Luteibacter rhizovicinus DSM 16549: one gene and its partner. The protein of the gene in region 1 interacts with the protein of each later gene in a pairwise test. Links are inferred from orthologs where the notes say so. Each region holds a gene or a part of one and is shown in the gene's direction. Other genes may lie near its edges.

What was found.
Region 2: the proteins of BJI69_RS05255 (region 1) and ssb interact in binary tests that used the Escherichia coli proteins (3 or more experiments, as listed by UniProt). The link is inferred for Luteibacter rhizovicinus DSM 16549 from one-to-one orthologs.

Annotation. Positions count from the first base shown.
Region 1 is NZ_CP017480.1:1,128,481-1,141,231, forward strand. What follows is about bases 5,547-8,538. They hold BJI69_RS05255 (primosomal protein N'), read left to right. Parts: upstream 5,547-5,951; coding sequence 5,952-8,126; downstream 8,127-8,538. Other genes in these bases: BJI69_RS05250 (DUF3667 domain-containing protein), read left to right, coding at 5,547-5,580; tal (transaldolase), read left to right, coding at 8,224-8,538. In the rest of the region: BJI69_RS05230 (ABC transporter ATP-binding protein), read left to right, coding at 1-682; BJI69_RS05235 (hypothetical protein), read left to right, coding at 728-946; signal peptide peptidase SppA, read right to left, coding at 957-2,876; BJI69_RS05245 (MATE family efflux transporter), read right to left, coding at 2,930-4,315; more of BJI69_RS05250, read left to right, coding at 4,405-5,546; more of tal, read left to right, coding at 8,539-9,177; BJI69_RS05265 (coniferyl aldehyde dehydrogenase), read right to left, coding at 9,344-10,741; BJI69_RS05270 (efflux transporter outer membrane subunit), read right to left, coding at 10,931-12,376; BJI69_RS05275 (efflux RND transporter periplasmic adaptor subunit), read right to left, coding at 12,360-12,751.
Region 2 is NZ_CP017480.1:3,128,403-3,134,952, reverse strand. What follows is about bases 1,767-4,545. They hold ssb (single-stranded DNA-binding protein), read left to right. Parts: upstream 1,767-2,789; coding sequence 2,790-3,302; downstream 3,303-4,545. Other genes in these bases: BJI69_RS14250 (hypothetical protein), read left to right, coding at 4,504-4,545; BJI69_RS14255 (recombination-associated protein RdgC), read left to right, coding at 3,596-4,504; BJI69_RS14260 (hypothetical protein), read left to right, coding at 3,336-3,587; BJI69_RS14270 (hypothetical protein), read left to right, coding at 2,587-2,790; BJI69_RS23055 (hypothetical protein), read left to right, coding at 2,349-2,477. In the rest of the region: BJI69_RS14300 (XRE family transcriptional regulator), read left to right, coding at 1-551; BJI69_RS14295 (BRCT domain-containing protein), read right to left, coding at 608-1,270; BJI69_RS14290 (hypothetical protein), read left to right, coding at 1,399-1,650; more of BJI69_RS14285, read left to right, coding at 1,647-1,766; more of BJI69_RS14250, read left to right, coding at 4,546-4,854; BJI69_RS14245 (hypothetical protein), read left to right, coding at 4,851-5,369; BJI69_RS14240 (hypothetical protein), read right to left, coding at 5,381-5,854; BJI69_RS14235 (DUF1643 domain-containing protein), read left to right, coding at 5,934-6,464; BJI69_RS14230 (hypothetical protein), read left to right, coding at 6,464-6,550. UniProt on the Escherichia coli protein: Plays an important role in DNA replication, recombination and repair. Binds to ssDNA and to an array of partner proteins to recruit them to their sites of action during DNA metabolism. Acts as a sliding platform that migrates on DNA via reptation.

The DNA of each region.
Region 1 (12,751 bases):
CCCTAACGGCTCGGGCAAATCCACCCTGGTGAAGTTGATCGAGCGGCGCATCTATCCCCTCGTCCACGACGATGGTTCAGCGGTCGTGCGCATCTTCGGCCGTGACCGCTGGAACGTGACTGAACTACGCTCTCTCCTCGGCGTTGTGTCGTCCGATCTGCGTCGGGAGTTCGAAGCGAGCAACGAGCAGGCATTGAACGCCGTGCTTTCGGGTTTCTTCGCGTCGATGACGCTTGGCCTCGATCACATCGTCGACGACGCCATGCGCCGTCAGGCGATGGACGCCCTCGTGCGTGTCGGCGCAGCGCATCTGGCCGAGCGCGACGTTTCGACACTGTCGACCGGCGAAGCTCGACGGGTGTTGATCGCCAGAGCGCTCGTTCACCGTCCACGCGCGCTGCTCCTGGACGAACCCTGCGCCGGGCTCGACCCCGGCACGCGGCGACGCTTCCTCGACCTGCTCAGCGAGCTGGCCCGCGAAGGAACCACCCTCGTGCTGGTCACGCACCACGTGGAGGAAATCGTGCCGGAGATCGATCACGTGGTGATGCTGCGTGACGGCCGCCTTTTCGATCAGGGACCCAAGGAACGCCTGCTCGCCGACAGTCACCTCTCGGAGCTGTTCGGCTGGCCGGTGGAAGTGGAACGGGGTAACGGTTTCTACGGCGCACGATTGCGCTGACCGGCCGCGCGCGCGAGACTCGACGCGACCTTCGAGGGAACCCTCATGATCCGCACCGCTCTTCCGTTCGCGCTCGTCCTTGCCTGTGCCGCCTGTTCGAAGCCGGCGCCCCCGACGCCGCAGCAACCGCCGACACCCCAGGCGCGCGTGTCAACGCCCTGGGATTCGATGGAGGCGCAGAAGAAGAAGGCGCAGGACGTGCAGAAGACCGTGGACGACCAGGCAAAGGCGCAACGTGAGGCGGTGGACGCGCAGACGCAGTGAGATAAGGCTTTTACCGCGGCGAGCAGAAGCAATACGCGTAGACGTGCGGCTTTCCTGCTTCCGCCGTACGGAACAGCGCAAACTCCGGCGCCAGCCGCGGCAGCTCGGCCACCCAACTCGGCAGATGCAGACCCCACGACAGCGCCACGTGCGTTTCGGAACTGTCGCCGACATTGGTCAGGAAGCGCTCGAAGGCGCCCATCGGCTTCTCGGCGTAACGCACGTTGAAATCCTTGCCGAGCTTCGCCTCCGCCGCGGCGTCGCGGATCGCGTCGTCGAGGCTGCCGATCCGGTCGACGAGGCCACGATCGAGCGCCTGCTGGCCGGTCCACACGCGACCCTGGGCGATCGCATCGATCGATGCGAAATCCTTGCCACGCGCCTTGGCGACATTGCCGACGAAGTCGCGATAACCCTTGTCGATGATGCTCTGGATGAGAATGCTCACCTTCGGGTCGAGCGGGCGCGTGATGTCGAACGCACCGGCGAGCGGGCTCGTGGCGACACCGTCACTCTTCACGCCGATCTTCGCCAGGGTATCCGGCACGGTGTAGAACATGCCGAAGATGCCGATGGAACCGGTGATGGTATTCGGCTCCGCATAGATGCGATTGGCGTTCATCGATATCCAGTAACCGCCGCTCGCGGCGACATCGCCCATCGAGACGATCACCGGGATACCGGCGGCACGCGTCGCCGCCACCTCGCGACGGATCTGCTCGGCGGCGTAGACCTCGCCACCCGGCGAGTTCACGCGCAGGACGAGCGCGCGGGTACGACGGTCGAAACGCACGGAACGGATCAGGGCGGCCGTGGACTCGCCGCCGATGCTGCCCTGCGCCTGCTTGCCGGAGGTGATTTCACCTTCGGCGACGACCACGGTGACGCCCTGGCCGGTCTGCAGCATGTCGGTGGTGGAAAGCCCGCGGTCGGCGAGATAGCCGTCGAGCTCGACCTGACGGAAGCCCTGGTCTTTCTTGCCCGCAGGCACGCCGCGCTCGCGCAGCATGGCGACGAACTGCTGCTCGTTGGCGATACCGTCGACCAGCCTCTCCTGCACGGCCAGATCGGCCAGGCTGCCGTTGGCGTCGCGCACGCGTTCGGCGAGGTTGTCCACGTCCGCGCGAAGGACGGCCGGCGCGATGTGGCGCAGCTTGGCCACTTCTTCGATCCAGGAGGTCCATAGACCGCCTAGCCAATAAGCATCGGCTTCCTTCGATTCCGGCGACGCGTGATCGAGGATGAACGGCTCGGCGGCGCTCTTGAACTGGCCGACGCGGAACAGGTGCACTTCCACGCCAAGCTTGTCGAGCAGATCCTTGTAGAACAAGCGGTAATTGGCCAGACCGGTGGCCATCACGCCGCCCTGCGGATCGACGTAGAGCTTGTCGGCATGGGCCGCGAGATAATACTGGCCCTGGTCAAGGCTCACGGCCCAGGCGAGCACCGGCTTGCCGGCGGCGCGGAAGCGATCGAGGGCGGCACCCACCTCGCGCAGGGCGGCAAAGCCGCCCGCCTGCAGTTTGTCGGTGCGCAGCACGATCTGGCTGATCCGGCTGTCTTTGGCCGCAGCGTCGATCGCGCGCACGAGATCGCGCACCTGCACCTGCTTGACGCCGTCGCCGGACATGCGGGCGATGGTTCGCGAAAGCGCATCGGCACTGTACTGCTCGACCAGCGCCCCCTCGGGCGCCAGCACCAGCACCGTCTTGTCTTCGACCTTGTTCGCATGGCCGCTGACCATGAGCACGACCACGAAGATCGCGAGGATCCCGAAGAAGATCGCATTGATGATGATCAGCCGGGTGATGTTGAGGCCCCGGCCAAGGCTACGCAGGAACCGGCCGAAGCCGCCTCCGCGTCGCGGCGGGGGAACAGGCTGCGGGCGACCGGGCAGGGGTGGCGGCGTGGCGTCGTGACGGTCCGGCATCTAAGCGGGTTCCTCGAAGGTTGTGTCGAGCGTAGCGCGTCGGCGCGACGGCATCACGTGTGGATTGGCAGGGGCGTCGATCCGGCGTCTTCCGGCCAGCGGCCCGTGGCGCTGCTTCGCCAGAATCGCAGGAAAAGAAGAATCGCCGCCATGCTCAGCCCGGCGATCAGGCCCATCCACATGCCTCGCGCGCCCATGTCGTGGGCGAAGGCCAGGTACCAGCCCACCGGAACGCCCACGCCCCAGTACGCGAACATGGTGATGCCCATCGGCACGCGGGTGTCTTTAAGGCCACGCAGCGCGCCGTTGGAGGCGACCTGGATGCCATCGGAGAACTGGAAGAAGCCCGCGAGGATCAAGAGCTGGGAGGCCATGGCGATCACGGCCGGGTCGCTGGTGTAGAGGCTGGCGATCGGGACGGGAAAGAGCAGCATGATTCCCGACGAGACGAACTGCGTGACCAGCACCAGCGCAATGCCCGACATGCCGGCGTAGCGCACCCCCTTGATGTCTCGGCGGCCTGCGGCATTGCCGACACGCACGGTGATGGCCATGGACAGGCCCAGCGGGATCATGAAGGCGACCGACGCGACATTAAGCGCGACGTGATGGCTGGCGGTCACCGTTTCACCGAGGCGACCGATCATCAGCGCGACGGCAACGAACATGCCCGCTTCCATCAACAGCGTGACGGCCATGGGCAAACCGATATTGAGCAGCTGGCCGATCGCCTTCAGATCCGGCTTCGCCATGCGCTGACGAAGATTGAGGTCGCGGTAGTTGCGGTGCCGGAAAACGTAGATGGCGAATCCGATCATCTCCAGCCAGAGCACGATCGCCGTGGCGATGCCGCTGCCGCGCGCGCCCATGACCGGGAAGCCCAGCTTGCCGTACATGAGGACATAGCCCAGCGGCGCGAGAATGAGCAGGCCGCCGAAGCTGAAATACATTGATGGCCGCGGCATGGACAGGCCCTCGGAGAGGCCGCGCAAGGCAAAATACGTCGTCAGTGCCGGCGCCGCGAAGCAGATGGCGTGCAGGAAGGCCGTCACGTCCGCGCGCATGGACTCGACGACACCGAACAGCGCCATCAGCGGCGAGGCGTGCCAGACGGCGAACGTCATGATGGCGCCGAGAAACCAGGCGATATACAGGGCCTGGTGGAAGATCGCCCCCACTTCGCCGCGCCGGCCCGCACCGTCGAGCTGCGCGACGGTCGGCGGCACCGACATCATCGTACCGAGGCCGAAGACCAGGGCCAGCACCCAGATGTTCACACCGGTCACGACCGAGGCCTGGGTATGCGCGCCCTGATGCCCGGCGAGTACGGCGTCGACGACGTTGGGCGCCATGGCGGAGAGCTGCGCGAAAATCATCGGGAGGGCCAGCCGGACGGTGGCGCCGATCTCGCGACGCGCGCGGGCACGGTCGAAGGACATGATGAAAAGCACGCAGGGAGGGCCGCCCATTGTAGCCGCCTCCCATGCCATCATCCGAGTTCGTAGGGGGAAAACACGGGGTTATAAGGATGAACGAACTGAAGCCGTCGCCCGTCCTGCTGTGCGCGAACTGCACAGCGGCACTCCAGGGCGCCTTCTGTCACGACTGCGGGCAGTCCGTCAAAAGCGTGATCCAGCCGGTATCGCACATGCTCGAGGACGCGGGAGACCTGTTCTTCCATCTCGACGAGCGCATCGTGCATACGCTGCCACCGCTCTACACGAAGCCGGGTTTTCTCACCCTGGAATACTTCTCCGGCCGGCGGGTGCGCTATATCGCGCCTTTCCGCCTGATGTTCGTGTTCTGCCTGCTCGCCTTCTTCTTCATGCACCTGGCCATCGGCGACTTCAAGGTCGGTAACGTCGAGGGCACGGCGGCGCGGGACTCCATCGACGCTTTCGCCAGCGCGAAGACGGCCGACGAAGTCCATGAGCTTTACGACGACCAGATCCATGAGGTGCGCACCGCGCGCAACGACCCGTCGTTGCCCGGCGCCGCCAAGGCGGGCCTGGGTGCCGCCGCCGGCCTCATCCACCAGGCGGCGAATGCGCGCCTGACCCAACTCAAGGCACCCCCGATTCCCACCGAGGCCGGCGAAACCGCGCCCACCGAGGAGCAACCCGGGCGGGGCGAGGCCAAGGTCGAGCAATGGTTCGGTAGCGATTCGAAGATCAGCGTCAGCTGGTTCCCGGACGCCCTGAACCGGCGGCTCAATGCTGGCTTTGGCCACTTCAAGGCCAACCTCATCCCGATCCTGAACAAGGGTCCGGGCAAGGACGAGGCCGTCCGTCGCATTCTGGACGGCTTCTTCTCCGTCCTGCCCCAGACGATGTTCTTCATGATCCCGGTGTTCGCCCTGGTCCTGAAGGTGTTTTATGCGTTCCGTCGGCGGCTCTACATGGAACACCTCATTGTCAGCCTGCACAGCCACGCCTTCCTCTTCATTTCCTTGCTGGGCCTGATCCTGCTGAGCTTCGCCCGGGAGGCCATCGCCCCGCGACTCGCCCTGGCCGGAACCGCTATCGGCTTCGTGCAGTTCGCCATGTGGGTATGGATGCCGATCTACCTGTTGGTGATGCAGAAACGGGTCTATCGGCAGGGATGGCCCATGACTATCCTGAAGTACTGGCTGATAGGCAGCGTCTATTTCTGGCTGCTTTTGTTTGCCGTAGTGATCGCTGCCATCGTGGGCATGACCCACTAGGATTTTTTCCTACCGTCCAGCCGGTTGTGCACAGGCACGAAGACCCCTTCGCTTTTGTCAAGGATTTATAGACGCCAGATGAACGTCGCCAGCGTCGCATTTTTAAGTTATTGATTAAACACTATATTTCAGCTTGGTTAAAATCTACCCAAGCTAAGCTGAAGGGCCCAACCATGCGCCTTGGATGCCCCCCATCCGGAGCTCATCCACAGACTTATCCACAGGACTTGTGGATAACACGGAAACCCTCTTGCGGGCGGGCACTTACCTCGGATTCCTCTTTTGGGGGATGTCTTATCAGCCCAAGCCTATGGCGCGCTGGTCAATCATTGACCAGCGAAATCGGCATAGGTCGTTAAACTAGGGGTCGCATGACCGCCGTCCTCCGTGTCGCCTTACCCGTCCCCCTCCTGACCCTGTTCGATTACCTGCCGCCCGAGGCAGGGAGCGCGCAGGCGGGATCGCGCGTGCGCGTGCCCTTCGGACGGGGCGAGATGGTCGGGATCGTGATCGATCCCGCCGCGGAAGCCGTCGTCGGGGTCAAGCGTCTGAAGCGGGTGAGTGAGGTGCTGGACGAGACGCCGCTCCTGGACGCCGAGTTGCTGGCCACCCTCGCCTGGGCGGCGGACTACTGGGCCGGCGCGCCAGGCGAGGCCTTCGCCAATGCCCTGCCCCTCGCGCTCCGCGAACCCCGGCCCCTGCCAGCCACCGGCCGTGAGGTCTGGGCGCTGACCCTCCAGGGCCGCAGTGCACGCGATGCCCGCAGCCGCAAGGGTGGCTCGGCCGCCTTGCTCGATGCACTGGCCGACGGCCCCCGCGCTGCCGACGATCTCGCCTTCGCTTTGCCGGAGTGGCGCGCGGCGGCCCGCCGCCTGGTCGAAGCCGGCCTGGTCGAAAAATCGGAGCTCGAGGAATCATCGCTGCCCGCCAGCCCTGCGCCGGGCCCTGCCCTGAGCGAGGAGCAGGCGGCCGCAGTCACTGCGATGGGAGAGGGGTTCGGTCGCTTCCAACCTTATGTACTGGATGGTGTCACCGGCAGCGGCAAGACCGAGGTCTACCTGGCCCTGATCGAACGCGCGCTGGCCGACGGCAAACAGACCCTCCTGCTGGTGCCGGAAATCGGTCTGGCGCCACAGACCGTCCGCCGCCTGCGCGAGCGCCTCGGCGTGACGATCGAAGTGCTCCATTCCAATCTCGCCGAGGGCGATCGCGCGCGCGCGTGGCTGCGGGCGCGCAATGGCAGCGCCAAGGTGGTCCTCGGTACGCGCTCGGCGGTGTTCACGCCCTTGCCACACGCCGGCCTGATCATCGTCGACGAGGAACACGACGCGTCCTACAAACAGCAGGAAGGCTTCCGATACCACGCTCGCGATCTCGCGCTCGTCCGCGCTCGCGCCCATGGCGTGCCCGTGGTACTGGGCTCCGCCACGCCATCGCTGGAGACACTGGGCAACGTCGAAGCGGGGCGCTACCAGCGACTGGTGCTGCGGGGCCGACCCGGCGCGACGCAGTCGACCCGCGTGCAGATCGTCGACATGCGCGCGCAACGCCTCGACCACGGCATGTCGCCCACGCTGATGAATGCCGTGGCCGCCTGCGTGGGCCGCGGCGAACAGGCGCTGGTCTTCCGCAACCGGCGGGGTTACGCCCCGGTCCTGCTCTGCTACGACTGCGGCTGGCACGCGGACTGCCCGCGCTGCGACCGGCCCATGACCTTGCACGCCGGTCGCCGCCGGCTCATCTGCCATCACTGCGACAATACGATGGCGGTACCACTCACCTGCCCGTCCTGCGCCTCGGCCAACATCAGCCCCCAGGGCCAGGGCACCGAGCGGCTGGAAGAAGCCCTGACAGCGCGGTTTCCCGACGTGCCCGTGGTGCGCATCGATCGCGAAACCACGCGACGCCGCGATGCTTTCGGCGAGATCCTCGACGGCCTGCGCGAAGACAAACCGGCCATTCTCGTCGGTACGCAGATGCTGGCGAAGGGACACGATCTGCCCAATCTCACCCTGGTCGCCATCGTCGGCGTCGACGAAGGGCTGCACAGCGTCGATTTCCGTGCCGGCGAGCGCCTTGCCCAGCTGGTGGTCCAGGTGGCGGGGCGCGCCGGACGCGCGAGCAAGCCGGGCAGCGTCCTCCTGCAGACGCACCACCCGGATCACCCGATGCTGCATGCGCTGCTACGTGGTGGCTACGGCGCCGTGGCGACCGAACTGCTCGACGAGCGCCGGCTGCTGGACCTGCCGCCTTTCGCCCATCAGGTGCTGTTACGTGCCGACGCTCTCGGACGCGCCGAAGTCGATGCCTTCCTGAGCCAGGCGCATATCGCCATCGGCCCGCCGGAGGATCTGCGTATCGCCGGCCCCATGCCCGCCCCCATGCCCCTCCGTGCGGGACGCCATCGGGGCCAGTTATTGGTCGAGGCCAGCTCGCGCGGCCGCCTGCACGCGTTCCTCCGGCCGTGGCAGCACGCGCTGCTGGGGCTGCCCGAGGCACGTAAAGTGCGCTGGTCGCTCGACGTCGATCCCATCGATCTTTACTGACAGAACGCCGCATGGCTGAACCGAAACCTATGGATGCCTACACGGCGGGGGCAATCGGCGCGACAATAGAGGTCTCCCAGGTAACGGAAACCCCAACGTGACCACTCAGCTCGAGCAACTGCGCAAGATCACCACCGTCGTAGCCGATACCGGCGACATCTCGGCCATTGCCAAGTACAAGCCGGAAGACGCGACCACCAACCCGTCGCTGCTGCTGAAGGCGGCCGGTATCCCGACCTATTCGGGCTACATCGACGAGGCCGTGCAGTGGGCCAAGGGTCAGAGCAACAACCGTGAGCAGCAGCTGGTCGATGCCGGCGATCGCCTCGCCGTGCTGGTCGGCCGCGAGATCCTCAAGATCGTCCCGGGCAAGGTTTCCACCGAAGTGGACGCGCGCCTCTCGTTCGATACGAATGCTTCGATCGACAAGGCCAAGCGCCTGATCGGCTTTTACGAAGAAATCGGCATCAAGAAAGAGCGCATCCTGATCAAGCTCGCCTCGACGTGGGAAGGTATCCGCGCTGCGGAGAAACTGCAGAAGGACGGCATCAACTGCAACCTCACCCTGCTCTTCAGCTTCGAACAGGCCGTGGCCTGCGCCGAAGCCGGCGTGTTCCTGATTTCGCCGTTCGTCGGCCGCATCTTCGACTGGTACGTTGCCAATACCGACAAGAAGACCTACGCGCCGGCGGAAGATCCGGGCGTGCAGTCCGTTCGCCGCATCTACGACTGGTACAAGCTGCACGGCTATGAAACCGTCGTCATGGGTGCCAGCTTCCGCAACATCGGCCAGATCCAGGCCCTCGCCGGCTGCGACCGCCTGACGATCGCGCCGGAGCTGCTGAAGGAACTGGACGAAAACACCAGCGACCTGCCGGTGGCGCTCAAGGACACCGGCGCGAAGGAAGCCAAGCCGGCCAAGCTCGACGAGGCCAAGTTCCGCTGGGGCCACAACGAGAACGCGATGGCTACCGACAAGCTCGGCGAAGGCATCCGCAAGTTCGCGGTCGACCAGCGCAAGCTCGAAGAACTGCTGGGCGCGAAGCTGTAAGTTTCGCTTCAACGGTGTAGCAAAAAGGGGCCTCACGGCCCCTTTTTTTGTGGGAGCCGATGTATCGGCGATGAGCGTTACAGCTTCCCCGCTCCGTTGGCTCTTCGCCGCTGAAGCGGCTCCCACATGGTTCTCTTCGTCGCTGAAGCGGCTCCCACACGAGGTGCTACCGACGGATCTTGAAACCGAGCAGGCGGTCCACCGTCTTGCCGTACGGCGGGCGCAACATCGCCGAAACATCGAAACGCGCCTGCCGGTACACGGAACGCGCATGGCTGAACGTGCGAAAGCCGTCGACGCCGTGGTACGCACCCATGCCTGACGGACCGATACCGCCGAACGGAAGGTCGTCCATCGTCAGGTGCAGAATGGTGTCGTTGAGGGTCACGCCGCCGACGATCGTGCGTGCCAGCACGCGCTCCTGTTCGTCTCTGTCGTTACCGAAGTAGTAGAGGCTGAGCGGTCGCGCATGCGCGTTGATATGGGCAATCGCGTCGTCGACGCCGTCATAGGGAATCACGGGGAGGATCGGCCCGAAGATCTCTTCGCGCAGGACGTCCATCTCGTCGTCGACGCCGAGCACGACAGTCGGCGCGAGACGGCGGTCGTCGAAGGTTTCTCCGGCGGCACCGAGCGGGCGTAGCGTCGCGCCTTTCGCCGTCGCATCCGCGAGATAACCGAGCAGGCGTTCGTGATGACGCACATTGACGATCGACGTGTAATCGGGGTTGCCGCTCAACGTGGGAAACATGCCGACCACCGCCCGTTGCAAGGCATCCACGAAGGCCTCGACGCGATCGGAAGGAACCAACGCGTAATCCGGCGAGACGCAGACCTGGCCCGCGTTGAGCGTCTTGCCGAACATCAGACGCTTCGCGGCGAGATCGAGATCCGCATCGCGACCGACGATGGCCGGCGACTTGCCACCCAGTTCAAGCGTTACCGGCACGAGGTTCTCGGCCGCCGCTCGCATGACGTGCCGCGCGACCGAAGTCGCCCCGGTAAAAATGAGGTGGTCGAACGGCAGTGCGGAGAACTGCTCACCGACACGACTGTCGCCGGTAATCACTGCGATCTCGGTTTCGCCAAAGGCTTTGGCGATCATCGACTGCATGAGCGCCGAGGAGCGCGGCGTGAACTCCGAGGGCTTGATCATCGCGCGGTTACCGGCGGCGAGGATGCCAGCCAGGGGCGAGAAGGTGAGATTGAACGGGAAGTTCCACGGCGAGATCAGGCCGACGACGCCCTTGGGCTGGTAGTCGACCCAGGCGCGTGCACCCAGCAGCGCGAGCGCGGCTGGCGATACCCTGCGTGCAGCGCGGCGCATCCAGCGTTTGACGTGCTTCTTCGCGTGCTTGAGCGGATCGATCGAAGCCGCGACGTCGGTGATCAGCGAGCCCTGGACCGAGCGGTGACCGAAATCGTCGCGCAGGGCATCCGCGATGTCACCCGCATGATCGACCAGCAGTCCGATGGCACGGTCGAGGCGATCGATGCGAACCGCAGCCGACGGCGAACCGTCGGTCAGCTGGGCGAGCTTCTGGCGTTCGAGGATGGCATGCATGGCGCCGAGTGTACGGCGGCCGAGGTGACCTTGTGGGGGCCTTCTTCCTGGGATGGCCCGCTTTGTGTGGGAGACGCTTCATCGGCGATGGGCATTGCGGCTTTACCGCTCCGTTAGCCTTTCGCCGCTGAAGCGGCTCCCACATGGTTCTTTTCGCCGATGCATTCGGCTCCTACAAGAGCACCAAGCTCAGGCCTGGGACCAGCCGCCGCCGAGGGCGCGGATCAGCTGGACGCTGGCACGCAGCTGGCGGGTTTCGAGGTCGATAACGCTACGCTGGGCGTCGAGCGCGGCCGTCTGCGCCTGCACCACATCGAGGTAGCCGACGGCACCGTTGCGATAGCGGTCAAGGGACAGGTCCACCGAGCGTTGCGCCGCGTCGGCGGCGGCACGTTGGTCGGTGAGCGCCGTGCCGAGATCGCGCAGCAGGACGAGATTGTCTTCCACCTGGGCAAAGGCGTTGAGGACCACGTCGCGGTACTTCGCGCCGGCCTCGTCGGTCGCAGCCTTGGCGGCATCGACGACAGCCTTGCGACGACCACCGTCGAACACGCTCAACAACAGCGTCGGACCGATCGACCAGAAGCGGTTCGGCGCGGTGGCAATGCTGCCCCAGGCGCTGCTCTGCCAGCCTCCCTGCGCGTCGAGCGTCAACTGCGGGAAGTACGCCGACCGCGCCACACCCACCCGGGCGTTTGCCTCGGCCGTGCGGCGTTCGGCAGCGGCAACGTCGGGTCGACGCTGGAGGATCACCGAGGGCACGTCGAGCGGGATGGTCGGCACTTTCACCTGCGCGTCGTTGGTCGCGAGGTTGAAGGTGGACGCGGAATCACCGACGAGTACGGCGATCGCATGCTGGATCAGCGCACGTTGTGCCTGCGTCTGGGTGAGCTGCGATTTTGCGTTGGACAGCTGGGTCTGCGCGCGAGCTACATCGAGGCCGGACGAGATGCCGCCCTCGTGGCGCGACTGCGTGAGTTCGAGCGCGCGACTGAAGGCGACGATGCTGTCGTTGAGCACCTTGACCTGGCGATCCAGGCCATTGAGCTGCAGGTAGCTGTCGGCCAACTGGGCCTGCAGGCTCAGGCGCACCGAGGCGAGATCGCCAGCGGCGGCGGCCTGCTCGGCCGTACCGGCGGCGACGGTATCGCGCACGCGCCCCCACAGGTCGACTTCATAGTCGGCCTGCACCCCGATCGTGTACGAGCTATACACCGCCGGCGACGTGGTGCCACGAAGCGGCCGCGTATCCGATTCGCGATCACGCTGACCATTGCCGTTCAGTCCGAGCGTCGGAAACAGCGCGGAACGAACCTGCCGCGTGAATGCTTCGGACTGCTCGTAATGCGCGAGCGCGGCGGCGAGGCTGGCGTTGTTCGCGATCAGCTTCGTCTGCAGGTCGTCGAGGCGCGAGTCACCGTAGAGCTTCCACCAGGCATCCCGGTCAAGGTGATCGGCTGGCTTCGCCTCAGTCCACGGCGAGGTCGCATTGGCGTACAGGTCGGCCGCCGGTACGTCGGGCACCTTGTAGGTCGGCGCGAGCGAGCAAGCAGAGAGTCCGAGCGATACCAGGGCCGCAAGCCCACCGACGCGCCAGGAAACGAACCGGCTCTCCGAATCAGGCCTTCGCAGCATGGTCGCCTTCCGCCTTCTTCTTCGGTGCATTGACGCGCACGGTGTCGCCATCGGCCAGGCCATCAGGCGGGCTTTCGATCAGGCGGTCGCCCGCCGCGATGCCCGAGCCCAGCTGGATCGTCTTGCCGAGATCCCGGGTGATCGTCACGTCCTTGAAGCTGACCTTGTTCTGCGCATCGACCACGGCGACGCGCAGCCCCTTCTCGTCGTACACGAGCGCGCTCGCGGGCACGCTGAACAGGCCTGCGTTACCCGCCACGTCGAACTCGACGCTGGCGTAGGCGCCAGGGAGCAGCTTGCCGGCCTCGTTATCGACGGACACCTGGACGAGCGTCGTGCCGGTCGCAGCGCTGATCGAGGCCGACGACGATTCCA
Region 2 (6,550 bases), 2.0 Mb from region 1 along the record:
CGCGGCGCTTGGGCGTGCGAGTTGAATGGCTTGAGACAGGCCGCGGGGCGATGGAGGCTCCTCCGAACCAATCCGTTGGCTACGACGACGGTAGTACGTCTCAAGGTGTAGCGAGATTTGAGACAGACGAGGGCTATGTTCGCTTCCCACTGTTGGAGGGATTCGCGGGCATGGGAAGGGGAGATTACGTCGGTGACTATCCGGAGGTCGTTACAAGCCTTCGGGTGTCCAGGGACTGGGTGGAGCGCAAGTTTCCGGGTGTGCCGCCCGAAGTGATTCGCGTGATGACCGGCCGCGGCGACAGCATGAAGGGCCAGTTCAACGATGGGGACCTCATCTTCATCGATACCCGGGTCAAGGACTTCGATCAGGACTCGGCCTACTGCTTCCGCTGGGAGGGCCGCGTCCTCGTGAAGCGCCTGCAGTTCGTCGGGCGCAATACGCTGCGGATCCTCAGCAAGAATCCGGACTATCCCGCAATCGACGCGCCTCTGAGCGAGATCGAGATCGGCGGCAGAGCGCTAGCTGCCTGGACGCTGCAAGAGTTCTGACGGCCGGCTGCGCCCCGATGATGCTGCCACCCTAAAGCTAGTGGTGACGAGCGAACTTAGTATTGGATCGGCGAGTCCACGATCAGCGGCTTCAGCGATCCCGACCAATGGCGCTCGGGAACTATCGAGATCATTTTTCCCTGCTGGCGAAAGTCCGCCGCTTCTTGGATCTTGCGGCCATAGGAAGAGTGCAGCCAATCCCGCGACCCGATCTCGCCGACAATTACGTAATCGGTGCTGCCTGACACAGCAGCCCGCACGACTCCATGCCTGGCTTCGATCGCTTCACATACAGCAGCGCGCTTGCCAAACGTGAAGGTACCGGTGACCACAAATACGCTCGCCGAATGAAGAATGGTCGGAAGCGGTTCGTCGTAGGGCAACTCGGTACTCAGGCTATTCGCCCCGTTGGGATGGGCGATCTCCCCGCCGACCGTAGCAGTCAAAGCCTCAAGCAGATCCCGCTCTTCATCCAGATCAAGCACGCCATCCGCCAGCGCCTCAGCCACACGTGGATAGAGGACGTTGTACGGGAAGTGCTGGGCGAATTCGACGTGTCGGTCCAGCCAGTCGAGAAGGAACTTGGCCTCTGTACGGTTTACCTCGCCGTCCGCAAGGATGCCGCGGCATATCCCGAGAAGCTCATTGGTCGAGCGGTCCATGCGCCAGCTTCGCGTCATTGCCGCATTCGGAGCGGCGCCATCGTCGATCTTGAACATCGTCCTTTCCCCCCTGAAATTTCCTAAGAGGCAGCTTGCCGAAAAAACATTACGGAATACCGTTGACAGGTAATTACGGAATGCCGTAATGTCTCACCCACGCCACCACACGGCGATGGGAGAGGACGATGGACAACTTGCTCGTCAATTCGAACCACCAGGCGCTTGCCGACCGTACTGGCGCACTGGTCAAGGTAGTCAACGATCTGATCGCCGATATCGAATCCGATATCTCGGCTCCGTCCGACGCCGCTTTCCACGCGAAGGATGCCTTCAAGGCCCTCGCCTCGGCGCATAACGCCCTGATCGACAGCGCCCGCGAGCGTGCTGCGGCTCACTATCTGGGCATGGCGCGTGACGCGCAGCAGGCGGCTGCATGAACGCCCGTCCGTTCCTTCTCGGCCTCATCGTCCTCGCCTGCGTGACCACCATCGGCTGCGCGTCGACCTTCTTCGTCCGCAAGACCCAGCGCGACCTCGACGTCGACCAGTGCACGTACGGCGCGGTGGTTCCGCACAACATTCGCCGGCGGGATCGCAGCGATTACATCAAGCACACAACGGTCCCGGCGTGCCTGCGAGCCAAGGGCTACTCCGACGGCAACAGCGTTGGGGGTGCGCAGTGATCATCAAGTGCATCGAGCGCTTCTCGCGGGTGTTCGGAGCCCCTGTGGATTGGGACGGCAAGGATACGACCTGCGGCGCGCTGCCGATCAAGGACGTCCAGACACCCGAAGGCCCGTTCATGGTCTCGGCCTGGGAGCCGACACCGGCCGATCTCGCAGCCATGCAGAGCGGCGAGACGGTGAAGTTGTGGATACGCGGGACGTTGCATCCGGTTGTCGCACTCACGGTCGGAGATGTCGCATGAACGGCCTCACCGTCCAGCAGCGCCGCGCGCTCCGTTACGCCCTGACGAAGGCAGCAGGCGATCGCGAAGTTCAGGCCGCCGAGCAGCTGAAGCATGCCTCTTCGTCCACGCCGACCCTCCAGCGTTACTTCGAAAGCCCGCGTGGCGTCGTGCTGATGCTGATCGTTGGCCTCGCGATCTTCGTGATGTTCGCCCCGGTGGGGTCGCTGTGATTCGCCGTCTCATCGCCTGGTGGCTGTCCGCTCCGATGGATGAGAAGGCCGCCGTCGCCGTGATCGTCGGACCCTGGCTCGCGCTTGCCGCGCTGCTGCTGTCGCTTCCGCCGCCCCGCCGCTGAACGCCCAGCGTCCTCCCCTCCCCCGGGGCTTGGCGCGTACCGACGCCGGCGGTTGATGTACCGGCTCCTATCCCAACACCGCGCCGGCGGAAACCGGCAAAGGATCCCAGTGAGCAAGACCCCGAGCCGCATCTACATCGTTACCCGCAAAGACGCGACGAACCCGCGCCTGGTGCGCGCAACCTCGCAGCCGCAGGCGCTGCGCCACGTCGCACTCGATGAGTACAACGTCGACATCCCGACGCAGGACGAGCTGATCTCGGCCACGACCAGCGGCGTGACGGTCGAAATCGCGACGACACCGGACGTCTGATGGCTCGCGGCATCAACAAAGTAATCATCGTCGGCAACCTCGGCGCCGATCCTGAGACGCGATACACGGGCAGCGGCACGGCCATCACGTCGCTGCGCATCGCGACCTCTGAAGCCTGGACCGACAAGGCCTCCGGCGAGAAGCAGGAGCGCACTGAGTGGCACCGCGTGAAGCTGTTCGGAAAGCTCGCCGAGATCGCAGGCGAGTACCTGAAGAAAGGTCGCCAGGTCTACATCGAAGGCTCGCTGCGCACCGACAAGTACACCGACAAGGACGGCATCGAGCGCTACTCGACCGACATCATCGGCAACGAGATGCAGATGCTCGGCGGCCAGCCTTCGGAGCGTCCGGCAGACCGTTACGGCGAATCGCGCTATGGCGGTGGTGAGCGCGCCAGCGGCGGGAAGGGTCGCGCGCAGCGTGACTTCGAGCAGCGCGCGCACGACACGCCGCCCCAGTCCACCGGTACTCCGGCCAACGAAGAATTCGACGACGACACGATTCCCTTTTAGCAACGAGCCGGCTCCGGCCGGCAAGGATTTCCGATGCGGTTCGTAACCCTTGAGGTTGAGGTCGACGTCTCCGCCGTAATCGCGAAGCTCGACGACGAAGACCTCGCCGAGCTCGGCCTGATTGATGCGGCAAGCGTGGACGACGAGGCAGAGCCGACGGATTGGCAGGCCATCGCCGACGCCATCCGACGCGCCGACTTCCGCAAGGCCGAAGAACTGATCACGGAAGCCGCCCGAATTGCGGGTAGCGACCTCCCTCCCTTTGCCGTGGCGCGCGTCGCCTGAGGATTGCCATGTTCTTCCGCAACCTGACCTTGTTCCGCTTCTCTCCCGCTGTGGCTGCCGACCTTGAGCGCCTGGCCGAAGCCCTGCCCGATCACGCCCTGCGCCCCGCGGGACCGATGGAGATGTCCACCCGTGGCTTCGTCTCGCCGCTGGGCCGCTCGGCCGAGGATCTGACGCACATCGTCGGGTCGAACACCATGGTCGTCGCCGGCTGCGAGGACAAGTTGCTGCCGGCCGCCGTCGTTAACGATGAAGTCGCCAAGCGCGTGCAGAAGATCGTGGAGGACGAGGGCCGGAAGGTCAGTGGTCGCGAACGCAAGCGCATCAAGGACGACGCTCTCAACGAGCTCCTACCCCGTGCCTTCGTCCGCCCGTCGCGCACCGCCGCGTATGTCGATCGCAAGTCCGGCTGGGTCGTCGTGGACACCGGTAGCCGCGGGGCGGCCGAGACGGTGCTTTCCCAGATTCGCGAGGCCCTGGGCAGCTTCCCCGCCGTCCCGCTCGCTCCGGAAGAATCGCCGCGCGTGCTGCTGACCCACTGGGTATCGACCGGCGAGCTTCCGGCCGGCTTCACCCTGGGCGACGAGATCGAGCTGCGCGACCCCGCCACGGCATCCGGCGCGATCGCCCGGTGCCGCCGGCAGGACCTCGACACCGACGAGGTACGCGAGCACCTGCGCACCGGTAAGCAGGTCTACAAGATCGGCCTGGTCTACGACGACCGCATCAGCTTCGTGCTCGGTGAGGACCTGGTCGTTCGCAAGGTCAAGTTCACCGACGTCGTGCTCGACGAGCAGGCTGATAGCCCGGAGTCGGCCGCGGCGGAGCTGGATGCGAACTTCGCCCTCATGGCGCTCGAGTACGAGCGGCTCCTGGCGAAGCTGGCCGTGCTGTTCAAGCTGCCGAGGCCCGAATAATGGCCGCCGCCCCGATCTACGCCAACGTCCGCGACCACGTCCGCGACGACGAGCGCGGCTTCACTGAGCACCCCGATCTGCCGCAGTTCTACGACAAGCCCTTCAACACCGAGGATGAAGGCTTCATCGACTCCAAGGCACTCGCCCAGGCTGGGCTCGAGTGCACCTTTGTCGAGTTCGAATATGACGCGACCGACGAGCAGTTGGAAGCGTGGTTCGAGGACGGCCAGGACGATCTGAACGGCTGGACTCCGTCCGTGCCGAACGGCGATGGCTGGCTGCTTGCCGGCATCTGGGATGCAGAGGACGGCCCGCTTGCGTTCTATGTGCGCGAAGTGGTGACCGCATGAACGCGCGGTTCCGTCTTTGGCTTCTCCGCCGCGCCCTTCGCGTCACCGAGCGACAGCCTGACTTCATCGTCCACGGTGGGGAAAAGGATGGCGCGCAGCAGGGTCCGTACCTAAAGCGCTGGTGGGCCATCCCGAGGAACCGGTTCTTCAACATGTACGTGCACGAGCTGCTTCGGTCGGACGATGCCCGCGCCCTCCACGACCACCCCTGGTGGAACGTGAGCGTCCTGCTCAACGGCTCATACATTGAGCACCGGATCCTCGCCGGCGGCGTGCACACACAGACGCTGCTTACTGCTGGATCGGTCGTGGTTCGCATGCCGCGGACTGCCCATCGGCTGGAGATGCTCCCGGGCAAGACCTGCATCACTCTCTTCATCACAGGCCCGAGGGTCCGTGACTGGGGGTTCCATTGCCTGCGAGGCTGGGTGCCCTGGCAGCGCTTCACCAAGCCGAGCGACTCGGGCGCCATTGGCGCCGGTTGCGACGGCCTCGACGAAGGCGCGAAGTCGTGACGCCGTGGAAATCAGCCAACGAACTGGGGCTCAAAATCAGCCATGAATGCATCGAGGCGCGCCCTCGTGACCGATATCTGCGCAAGGCAACTGTCGGCGGTATCGCGAAGAGCCGACACGGTTGCACTGGATCCAGCGTTGACTTGGTCGATAAGGATGCTCCGGATCGCCTTGACGTTGTCCGGAAGCGCGGCGACCGCGACCGCGTGACGAGCCGGAAGGTCGACCACCTTGTCCATATGGGCGGCAATCTTCATCGTGTCAGCCTGCTCGATTATTCGGTAAGCATCGAATACGGCCGCAGCCATTTCATCGCGAGAACCTGCTGTCTGGGCTTTAGTGAGCGCAGCCGCGGCGAGCTCCATGGCGCGATGAATGATCCCAACGTCAGCGAAGAGGAACGAGGCGATAACACGTCCGCGAGCGTAACGGTCCTCCTCTCGTCGCTTCGATTCTCTGCCTGCCAAGTTCAGGGCGACGGCCACAGCTGCGATTGTTCCGAAAGCCGACACCCACGTCGCGAGATCCCCAACCTCCATACCCCATATCGCCAGGCAACCTGCCATGCGTGAACTCCCCATCCTGATGAATGGCGCCATGGTGCGCGCGACCGGCGACGTGGACAAGACCGCTGTCATCAGCCCGTGCGGGCGCTATCGCTACGTTCTGACGCGGACGTGGGATTACACCCTGCCGGTCCTCGTATTCTGCATGCTCAACCCGAGCACGGCGGACGCCAGCGAGGACGACCCGACGATTCGACGGTGCATGGGCTTCGCACGCCGCGAGAACTGCGGCGGGATCGCCGTCGTGAACATCTTCGCCTGGCGCGCCACTGATCCGAGTGAGTTGCCTGACGACATGGCGATGGCGGCTGGTCCAGACAACAGCCGGCACTTGGACGAGGTCCTGAAAGACCGCCGCGTGGTCGCGGCATGGGGCGCGAACGCCACAGCGAGCCGAATGATCACGTCGACGTTCCTCGGTGGCTTGCGTACCGCGGCAACCAGCGTTCACTGCCTCGGTCGGACCAAGTCGGGCGCGCCTCGCCACCCGCTGTATGTGCGCGGTGACGCACTGCTGGAGGATCTTTGATGGGCTACCTGAACCCGCTCCTGCAGCTTCCCGCTGGAAAGGCTCTCGCTGCCCTGCCCGCTGACCAGCGCGCCCCTATCGAGGCA